3 regions of the Xanthomonas sp. NCPPB 2250 genome follow, and region 3 is predicted to be linked to each of the others. Evidence: predicted binding sites of a transcription regulator. Region 3 holds the regulator's gene; each other region holds the start of a gene.
What was found. Region 3 encodes FliA, which starts transcription of late flagellar genes. Its sites were predicted from a motif close to TAAAGTTTNNCNNNCNNNGGCCGATAA; they were not measured.
Positions count from the first base shown of each region.

Region 1 (3,270 bases), 540 kb from region 3:
CTATGCCTATCTGCTGGTGCCGGACCGGCGCAGCATCACCCCGGATGCGCAGAAGCGGCTGGACGCGATCGCCTCGATGGACGAACTGGGCGCCGGCTTCACCCTGGCCACCCACGATCTGGAGATCCGTGGCGCCGGCGAACTGCTCGGCGAGGACCAGAGCGGGCAGATGGCCGAGGTCGGCTTCAGCCTGTACACCGAACTGCTCGAACGCGCGGTGCGCAGCATCCGCCAGGGCAAGCTGCCGGACCTGGACGCCGGCGAGGAAGCGCGCGGCGCCGAGGTGGAACTGCACGTGCCGGCGCTGATCCCGGACGACTACCTGCCCGACGTGCACACCCGCCTGACCCTGTACAAGCGCATCTCCAGCACCCGCGACAGCGACGGCCTGCGCGAACTGCAGGTGGAGATGATCGACCGCTTCGGCCTGCTGCCGGATCCGGTGAAGCACCTGTTCGCCATCGCCGAACTGAAGCTGCAGGCCAACGTGCTGGGCATCCGCAAGCTGGAACTGGGCGAGCACGGCGGGCGCCTGGTGTTCGAGGCCAAGCCCAACGTGGATCCGATGACCATCATCCAGATGATCCAGAAGCAGCCCAAGCTGTATGCGATGGACGGCCCGGACAAGCTGAAGCTCAAGCTGCCGCTGCCGGAAGCGGCCGACCGCTTCAATGCCGCACGCGGCCTGCTGACCGCACTGTCGCCCCGCTGAGCGGCGCGGGCGCGTCCGCCCGCGTCGGCTCCCGCAGGCGGCCGGCTGCCTCGACCCCACAACCACCCTGCCCCGCTCCGGACTGCCACAACGTTCGGTGGCGTATGGGCGCTCGCGCCGCTGTGTTCCCTCGCCTGCGGCGATCTTCACGCGTAGACCGCCGGCGCGTCGCGCGTATGGCGTGGCCTTTTTGACGCCTCACCCGCTGCCGCGATTGGCACGGCGCGTGCAGAGACCTAGGGACCGACCGCATCGGCGCGGTTATGGGATGCGTGTCCTGGCACCGGTCTGAACCACTCAGGCTCGCGTGCGGCCTGCGAGACAAATGCTTCACGCAGGCTAAATATTTCTAAATATTTCCCGTCCGCGCCGATATCGCTGGTACCCAGGCCTGCACACGCCCTTCACGGCGTGACGCCGGCTTTCCACTCGCCACTGCCGGAGACCCGCCATGCGCTCGACGCCCCCCGACGAACAGGATCCGCCGCTGCAGTTGATCGTGGACGGCGACATGACCATCCGCCATGCAGCCGAACTGAAGCCGCTGCTGCTGCCCGCGCTGGAGCATCCCGGCGGCCTGCGCCTGCAGTTGCAGGCGGTGAACGACATCGACGCCACCGGCGTGCAACTGCTGCTGGCCACCCAGGCCGCGCTGCGCGCGCTGGGACGGCCATTCCAGCTCGAGGGCTGCACCACGGCGGTCGGCGATGCGCTGGACCTGCTCGGCCTGAGCGACGCGTTCGAGCGCGTCGGCGACGACATTCTTCACTAATCGGCAGCACGACATGAACATGGATCAATTGCTGCAGACCTTCATCGCCGAGAGCCGCGACCTGCTCGAGGACATGGAACGCAACCTGCTGGAAGCCGAGCGCGGCGAAGCCGGTCCCGACGCGGTCAACGCGATCTTCCGCGCCGCCCATACCATCAAGGGCTCCGGCGGCCTGTTCGATCTGGCGCAACTGGTCGGCTTCACCCATGTGGTGGAGAGCGTGCTGGACCTGGTGCGCGAGCACGCGGTCGCGCTGGATTCGGACCTCATCCAACTGATGCTGGCCTGCTGCGACCACATCCGCACCCTGGTGGAAGCGGCCGCCGGCGCCGAGGCGGACGAAGCCACGCTGGCCACCGAGGGTGCGCCGCTGCTGGAACGCCTGCAGACCTACCTGCACCCGGCTGCCGCGCCGGCCGCCAAGGCCAGCGCCGCCGCAACGCCCGCGGCACCGGCCGCGCCGGCGCAGACCGGCTACTGGCGGATCTCGCTGCAGCTGTTCACCGATGCGCTGCGCTTCGGCAACTCGCCGCTGCACCTGATCCGCTGCCTGCGCAGCCTCGGCAGCCTGGAAGCGGTGCGCACCCGTCACGAGCGCGTGCCGGCATTGCCGGAACTGGATCCGGAGGCCTGCTACCTGGGCTTCGACATCCTGCTGCGCAGCGACGCGCAGCAGGCCGCGATCGAGGACATCTTCGAATTCGTGCGCGACGACTGCGACCTGCAGGTGCTGGCGGTGGACCCGCTCGGCGACGCCGCCAACCTGGATCTGCCGCTGCTGGTGGCCGAGGCCGGCAGCCAGGCCAGCGCCGACGACTTCGCCGGGTTCGAAAGCGCCGCCACACCGGAGGCCGCACCGGCTGCAGCCGCACCGGCCGTGCCCAGTGCGCCGGCCGCGGCAGCGGCCCCCGCCGCCAATGCCGGCCCCGCCAAGGCCGCGGGCGCGCGCGGCGAAGGCGGCTCGATCCGTGTCGACGCCGACAAGCTCGACCGCATGATCGACCTGGTCGGCGAGCTGATCATCGCGGTCGCCAGCACCGGCGCCAACGCGCAGCGCACCGGCGATGCGCAGTTGCTGGAATCCACCTCGATCCTCGCCGGCCTGGTCGAGGAGGTGCGCGAAAGCGCGCTGCAACTGCGCATGGTCAAGATCGGCGGTACCTTCAGCCGCTTCCACCGCGTGGTCCACGACGTGGCCCGCGAATTGGGCAAGGACATCGCGCTGGTGGTCAACGGCGAGGACACCGAGCTGGACAAGTCGGTGGTGGAGAAGATCGCCGATCCGCTGACCCACCTGGTGCGCAACGCCATGGATCACGGCATCGAACCGGCCGAGGTGCGCCAGGCGCGCGGCAAGCCGGTGCGCGGCACGGTGCGGCTCAATGCCTTCCACGATTCCGGCAGCATCGTCATCCAGATCAGCGACGACGGCGGCGGCCTCAACCGCGACCGGATCCTGGCCAAGGCGCTGGAACGCGGCCTGATCGAACCCGGCCGCCTGCTCTCCGACCGCGAGGTGTTCGCGCTGATCTTCGAGCCGGGCTTCTCCACCGCCGAGAAAGTCACCAACCTGTCCGGCCGCGGCGTCGGCATGGACGTGGTCAAGCGCAACATCGCCGCGCTGCGCGGCAGCGTCGACATCAGCAGCCAGCAGGACGTCGGCACCACCATCTCGGTGCGGCTGCCGCTGACCCTGGCGATCATCAACGGCTTCCAGGTCGGGGTCGGCAAGTCGGTGTTCGTGGTGCCGCTGGACGTGGTCGAGGAATGCGTGGAGTTCGCACCG
Region 1 is NZ_CM161520.1:3,437,047-3,440,316, forward strand. Features, by position in the region: gene mfd (transcription-repair coupling factor) at 1-712, shown strand, start outside; gene AC1PMG_RS13690 (STAS domain-containing protein) at 1,164-1,484, shown strand; gene AC1PMG_RS13695 (chemotaxis protein CheA) at 1,498-3,270, shown strand, end outside.
Region 1: a site for FliA is predicted at 1,062-1,088, ahead of AC1PMG_RS13690 (STAS domain-containing protein). Genes of this name have one in related genera too.

Region 2 (3,270 bases), 700 kb from region 3:
CCGCGCTGGCCGCGCCGCTGCACCTGCCGCTGCGCGAGGTGCAGGCCGGTCTGCTGGCGCTGCAGCAGGACGGCTATGTGCTGGCTGGCCGGTTCAGTGCCGACGCCGATGCCGAGGAGTGGTGCGAGCGGCACCTGCTGGCACGCATCCACCGCTACACCCTCGGCCGCCTGCGCCGCGAGATCGAGCCGGTGGCGCCGCGCGACTACGCGCGCTTCCTGTTCCGTTGGCAGCATCTGGACGCACAGGGCCAGGTGGAGGGCGCCGAAGCGCTGGCCGCGGTGCTGGCGCAACTGGAGGGCGTGGAGGCCGCGGCGCCGCTGTGGGAGGCGGAACTGTTGCCGGCGCGGGTGCGCGACTACCGCCCGGCCTGGCTGGACGAGGCCTGCAGCGCCGGACGCACGCTGTGGACGCGGTTGCGCCCCGGCGCGAGCGGCGCCGCGCCGACGCTGCGCAGCACGCCGATCCTGCTGCTGCCGCGGCGCAGCGCCGGGCAGTGGTCGCGACTGTCGCCAGCGCCGGAAGCCGATGCGCTCGGCTCGCGCGCGCGCAAGGTCGCCGACCATCTCGCGGCGCATGGCGCCTCGTTCTTCGACGAAATCGCCGCGGCCACCCCCCTGCTCTCCACCGAACTGGAGGCGGCGCTGGCCGAGCTGGTCGCCGCCGGTCGGGTCCATTGCGACAGCTACGCCGGCCTGCGCGCCTTGCTGGTGCCGGCATCGAAGCGCCCGTCGGCGCTGTCGCGGCGGCGGCCGCGCATGGCGCTGTACGGCGGCATCCAGGATGCCGGGCGTTGGGCGCTGTTGCGGGCGGGCGCCGAGGCCGACGACCCGGCCGCGCACAGCGAGGCGGTCGAGCACGTTGCGCTGACGCTGCTGCGCCGCTACGGCGTGGTCTGCTGGCGCCTGCTCGAGCGCGAGGCGGCATGGCTGCCGCCGTGGCGCGAACTGTTGCGGGTCTACCAGCGCCTGGAGGCGCGTGGCGAGATCCGCGGCGGGCGCTTCATCGATGGCCTGTCCGGCGAACAGTTCGCCCTGCCGGAGGCGATCGGGCTGCTGCGGCAACTGCGCCGCCAGCCTGGCGACGGCACCTGGGTGTGCGTGGCCGCCGCCGATCCGGCCAATCTGCTCGGCAGCGTGCTCCCGGGCACGCGGCTGCCACGCGTGGCGGGCGCACGCGTGCTGTACCGCGACGGCGTGCCGATGGCGAGCTGGGTCGGCGAGCGTTTCGAGGCGCTGCAGGATCTGGATGCCGAGGAGCGCGTGCGCGCGCAGCGGTTGTTGCGCGGAGCCACCGCGGCGGAACGACGCACGGTCGCGGCGCTGCCGATGGTGTGAAGGCGCGGCGCGATGCACGTGCTCGCGCACTGCGAGCGCGGGCATATCGGCGCCGCTTTCACATTCTGTCTACAAATTAAAGGGGTTGGTATCCCACTTCGCCCTCGGTGCAAAACCGGGGTCATCTGCCATTGCAGAAGAACTGCGGCATCCGCGCCGCAGACGCCAAGACCGCTTCTTCACGCGCGTCGAGTGCTGCGCCGCAATGCCCGTTGCGCATTCATGCAACGCTGCCGCAGCGCTCGCGCTATGCGGAATTCCGCAGTTTTCACGCGATTTAAAGGCGCTGTCGATGGCGCCGATAGCCCTCACGCACAGACGTTGCGGCGCAGCGTCCCTCGCTCTCCTCAGAGCGAGTGTGTCCACTCCGCGAGGCGCTGCGGAAGACGGCCGGAGGCGCTGACTGGCGCAACCGGACGCACACAAAGAATCGGGGTACACCATGTTGGGCAATATGAAAATCGGAGTCAGGCTGACGGCGGCGTTCCTGATCGTGGCGGCGATCGGCGCGTGCATCGGCTGGGTCGGCATCCGCAACTCGGGCCGGATCAACGACTACGCCACGGTGCTGTACGAGCGCGAGCTGCTCGGCCTGTCGCACCTGAAAGAGGCCAACATCAATCTGATCAACGCTGGCCGGTCACGCGCCAACCTGCAACTGGCCAGTACGACGGAAGATCGCGCCAAGCACATCGCCAGTCTCGACAAGTACACCGCCAAGGTGGTCGAGCACATGGACAAGGCCAGGACCTCGTTCGACGACCCGGCCACGCTGGCCAAGCTGGCCCGCTTCGACCAGGTGTGGAAGACCTACCTGGAGCGGCGCGGCCAGTTCGTCGACTCGGTGATGCGCGAGCCGCTGCCGCAAGGCAATGCGCAGCTGGCGGACCTGTCGAAGGGCGTGCGCAGCAGCTCCGACGAACTGGATGCGCTGATGTCCGAACTCAGCGAAACCAAGGAAGCCAATGCGGCGCGTGCCAACGACGCCACCGACGCGATCTATGCCAGCAGCACCCGCACCATGCTGGCCATCGTGATCGGCGGCGTGCTGCTCGGCGTGGGCCTGGGGGTGTTCATCAGCCGCAGCGTGACCCGGCCGATCGGCAAGGCGGTCAGCGTGGCCAATGCGCTGTCCGAGGGCGACCTGAGCATGTCGATCGAGGTGCGCGGCCGCGACGAGACCGCGCAGTTGCTGCTGGCGATGCAGCGCATGGTCGAGAAGCTGCAGCAGGTGGTCGGCGAGGTCAACGCCAGTGCGCAGAGCCTGGCCGGCGCGTCGGAAGAAGTCAGCGCCACCGCGCAGTCGCTGAGCCAGGCCTCGACCGAACAGGCCGCCGGCGTGGAAGAGACCAGCGCCTCGCTGGAACAGATGACCGCTTCGATCGCGCAGAACACCGACAACGCCAAGATCACCGACGGCATGGCCGCGCAAGCGGCGCGGGAAACCCTGGAGGGCGGCGAGGCGGTGGTGGCCACGGTCGCAGCGATGAAGCAGATCGCGTACAAGATCGGCATCATCGACGACATCGCCTACCAGACCAACCTGCTGGCGTTGAACGCGGCGATCGAGGCCGCGCGCGCCGGCGAGCACGGCAAGGGCTTCGCGGTGGTGGCGGCGGAAGTACGCAAGCTGGCCGAGCGCAGCCAGGTGGCCGCGCAGGAGATCGGCGAGGTCGCCGGTTCCAGCGTGGAACTGGCGGAGAAGGCCGGTCAGCTGCTGGAGACCATCGTGCCCAGCATCAAGAAGACCTCGGATCTGGTGCAGGAGATCGCCGCGGCCTCGCAGGAACAGTCGTCCGGCGTCACTCAGATCAATGCGGCGGTGGTGCAGCTGAGCCAGATCACCCAGCAGAACGCGACCGCCTCCGAAGAGCTGGCGGCCACCGCCGAATCGATGAGCACGCAGGCCGTGCAGTTGCAGGACAGCATGGCG
Region 2 is NZ_CM161520.1:3,590,614-3,593,883, reverse strand. Features, by position in the region: gene AC1PMG_RS14310 (DEAD/DEAH box helicase) at 1-1,337, shown strand, start outside; gene AC1PMG_RS14305 (methyl-accepting chemotaxis protein) at 1,780-3,270, shown strand, end outside.
Region 2: a site for FliA is predicted at 1,616-1,642, ahead of AC1PMG_RS14305 (methyl-accepting chemotaxis protein). Genes of this name have one in related genera too.

Region 3 (3,270 bases):
CGAGCGCCTGCGCGGCTCGCCGGTCCGCGCCCAGGCACTGGAGCTGATGGACGACTACGGCTTCGACAGCGGCATCACCCGCGACGTGGTCATGCAGATCCCCGCCGACCTGGAGCTGCACCGCGGCCGCGGGCTGATGCTGGGCCTGTTGTCCAAGCGCCTGCCGATCGCCGCGCTGGATCCGCTCGAGGAAGGCGGCGTGATCGCCCTGATCGGCCCGACCGGCGCCGGCAAGACCACCACCATCGCCAAGCTGGCCTCGCGCTTCCTGGAGCGCCATGCCGCCCGCGACGTGGCCCTGGTCACCACCGACACCATCCGCGTCGGCGGCCGCGAACAGCTGCATAGCTACGGCCGCCAGCTCGGCATCGCCGTGCACGAAGCCGACAGCGACGCCGCGCTGCAGCAGCTGCTGGAGCGCCTGGCCGACTACAAGCTGGTGCTGATCGACACCGCCGGCATGGGCCAGCGCGACCGCGCCCTGGCCGCCCAGCTGCACTGGCTGCGCGCCTCGCGTGTGGTCCGGTCCTTGCTGGTACTCCCCGCCAACGCCCATTTCTCCGACCTGGACGAGGTGGTGCGCCGGTTCGCCGGCGCCGACCCACAGGGGGTCATCATGACCAAGTTGGACGAGACCGGGCGGTTCGGCAGTGCCTTGTCGGTGGTCGTGGACCACCGCCTCCCCATCACCTGGGTGACCGATGGACAGCGCGTGCCGGACGACCTGCACCGCGCCAACGCCGCCAGCCTGGTATTGCGCCTTGAAGATTTGCGGCGCGCTGCCGATAAGCCCTGTACTCCGGAGCAGACCCATGCCGTCGCGTGACTACGTCAATCTGACCAATGCCTTCCCCCTGTCGGCGACGCGCAGCGAGCCGCTGGGTCCGGTGCGCACGATCGCCGTGACCGGCGGCAAGGGCGGCGTGGGCAAGACCAACATCTCGGTCAACCTGTCCATGGCGCTGGCCGACATGGGCAAGCGCACCCTGCTGCTAGACGCCGACCTGGGCCTGGCCAACGTCGACGTGCTGCTGGGGCTGACCCCCAAGTTCACCGTGGCCGACCTGGTCGCCGGGCGCTGCACCCTGGAAGAGGTGCTGATCGACATGCCCAACGGGCTGATGGTGGTGCCCGCCGCCTCCGGCCGCCGCTACATGGCCGAGCTGCCGCCGGCCCAGCACGTCGGCCTGGTCAACGTGTTCTCCGAGCTGCAGCGCGAGCTGGACGTGATGATCGTCGACACCGCCGCCGGCATCACCGACAGCGTGCTGACCTTCTGCCAGGCCGCGCAGGACGCGGTGGTGGTGGTCTGCGACGAGCCGGCCTCGATCACCGACGCCTACGCCCTGATCAAGGTCCTCTCGCGCGAGCGCGGCGTGGACCGGGTGCAGATCGTCGCCAACATGGTCCGCGACCTCAACGAAGGCCGCCTGCTGTACGACAAGCTCAGCCGGGTCTGCGAGAAGTTCCTCGGCGACGTGTCGCTGAACTACCTGGGCTGCGTGCCGCAGGACGACTGGCTGCGCCTGTCGGTGCAGCGCCAGCAGCCGGTGGTCAAGGCCTACCCGTCCAGCCCGTCGGCGCAGGCGATCTCCGAGATCGCCCGGCGCACCGCACGCTGGCAGGCGCCGACCGCCCCGCGCGGCAACGTCGAGTTCTTCGTCGAACGCATCATCCAGCGCGGGGTGGCCGCATGAACGCCGCCGCCCACTACCGCGCCGTCCAGCGCAACAGCGCCAACGACTACATCGCCCAGCACTCGGACCTGGTCCGGCGCATCGCCCACCACCTGGCGGCGCGGCTGCCGGCCAGCGTCGAGATCGACGACCTGATCCAGGCCGGCATGATCGGCCTGATCGAGGCCTCGCGCAGCTACGACGCCGAACAGGGCGCCTCGTTCGAGACCTACGCCTCGATCCGCATCCGTGGCGCGATGATCGACGAGATCCGCCGCGGCGACTGGGTGCCGCGCTCGGTGCACCGCCGCGCCCGCGACGCCGCCTCGGCGATCCGCAAGATCGAACAGAGCACCGGCCGCGCCGCCGCCGCCAACGAAGTGGCCGCGGCGATGGACATGCCGCTTCCCGAATACCTGCGTTTGATGGAAGATGCCGCCCGCGGCCAGGTGCTGAGCCTGGAGTCGCGCATCGAGGACCATGGCGAGCTGGATACCATCGCCAAGGGCGGACCCAATCCGCAGCAGATGCTCGAGCGCAGCGAATTCGGCCGCGAGCTGGGCAAGGCCATCGCGCAGTTGCCCGAACGCGAGCAGTTGGTGCTGTCGCTGTACTACGAGCAGGAATTGAACCTCAAGGAAATCGGCGCGGTGCTCGGGGTCAGCGAGTCGCGCGTGTGTCAGATCCATGGCCAGGCCACGGTACGGTTGCGCGGACGCCTGAAGGCGTTCGAGGTCGCCGATGCCGGTCTGGAAGACGAAGAATAGGAACCCTTAGGAGTCAGTGGTGAACAAGAACATGCGGATTTTGATCGTGGACGATTTCTCGACGATGCGACGCATCGTCAAGAATCTGCTCGGCGATCTGGGCTTCACCAACACCGCCGAGGCCGAAGACGGCAACAGCGCCCTGGCCGCGCTGCGCTCGGCGCCGTTCGAGTTCGTGGTCACCGACTGGAACATGCCGGGCATGACCGGCATCGATCTGCTGCGCAACATCCGCGCCGACGACAAGCTCAAGCACCTGCCGGTGCTGATGGTGACCGCCGAGGCCAAGCGCGAGCAGATCATCGAGGCCGCGCAGTGCGGCGTGAACGGCTACATCATCAAGCCGTTCACCGCGCAGACGCTGCAGGAGAAGCTGGGCAAGATCTTCGAACGCCTGGGAGCGACCGCCTAAATGGAAGCCACCGCCGAACGTACCGCCCTGATCGAACGCCTGCAAGGCGCGCTGGACGCGCTGGAGAACGGCGACGAGGCCGGCTGGCGCAGGGAGATCGACACCCTCGCCGCCTGGCGCACGCGGCCGATGATGCAGGGCCTGAGCCGGCTCGCGCGCGATCTGGGGCAGGCGCTCGGCGAACTGCCGGTGGTGCCCAGCGAGGCCGGCGAGCTGGACGACGCCTGCTCGCGCCTGGACCACGTGGTGGAAATGACCGAACAGGCCAGCCACCGCACCCTGGACCTGGCCGAGGAATGCCGTGCGCTGGCCGACCAGCTCGCCGCCGGCGGCCTCAGCGGCAACCAGGGCGAGATCCTCGACAAGATCCGCCACAACCTCACCGAAATGGCCCTGGCGCAGAGCTTCCAGGACC
Region 3 is NZ_CM161520.1:2,894,548-2,897,817, forward strand. Features, by position in the region: gene flhF (flagellar biosynthesis GTPase FlhF) at 1-826, shown strand, start outside; gene AC1PMG_RS11355 (MinD/ParA family ATP-binding protein) at 813-1,697, shown strand; gene AC1PMG_RS11360 (RNA polymerase sigma factor FliA) at 1,694-2,443, shown strand; gene cheY (chemotaxis response regulator CheY) at 2,463-2,855, shown strand; gene AC1PMG_RS11370 (protein phosphatase CheZ) at 2,856-3,270, shown strand, end outside.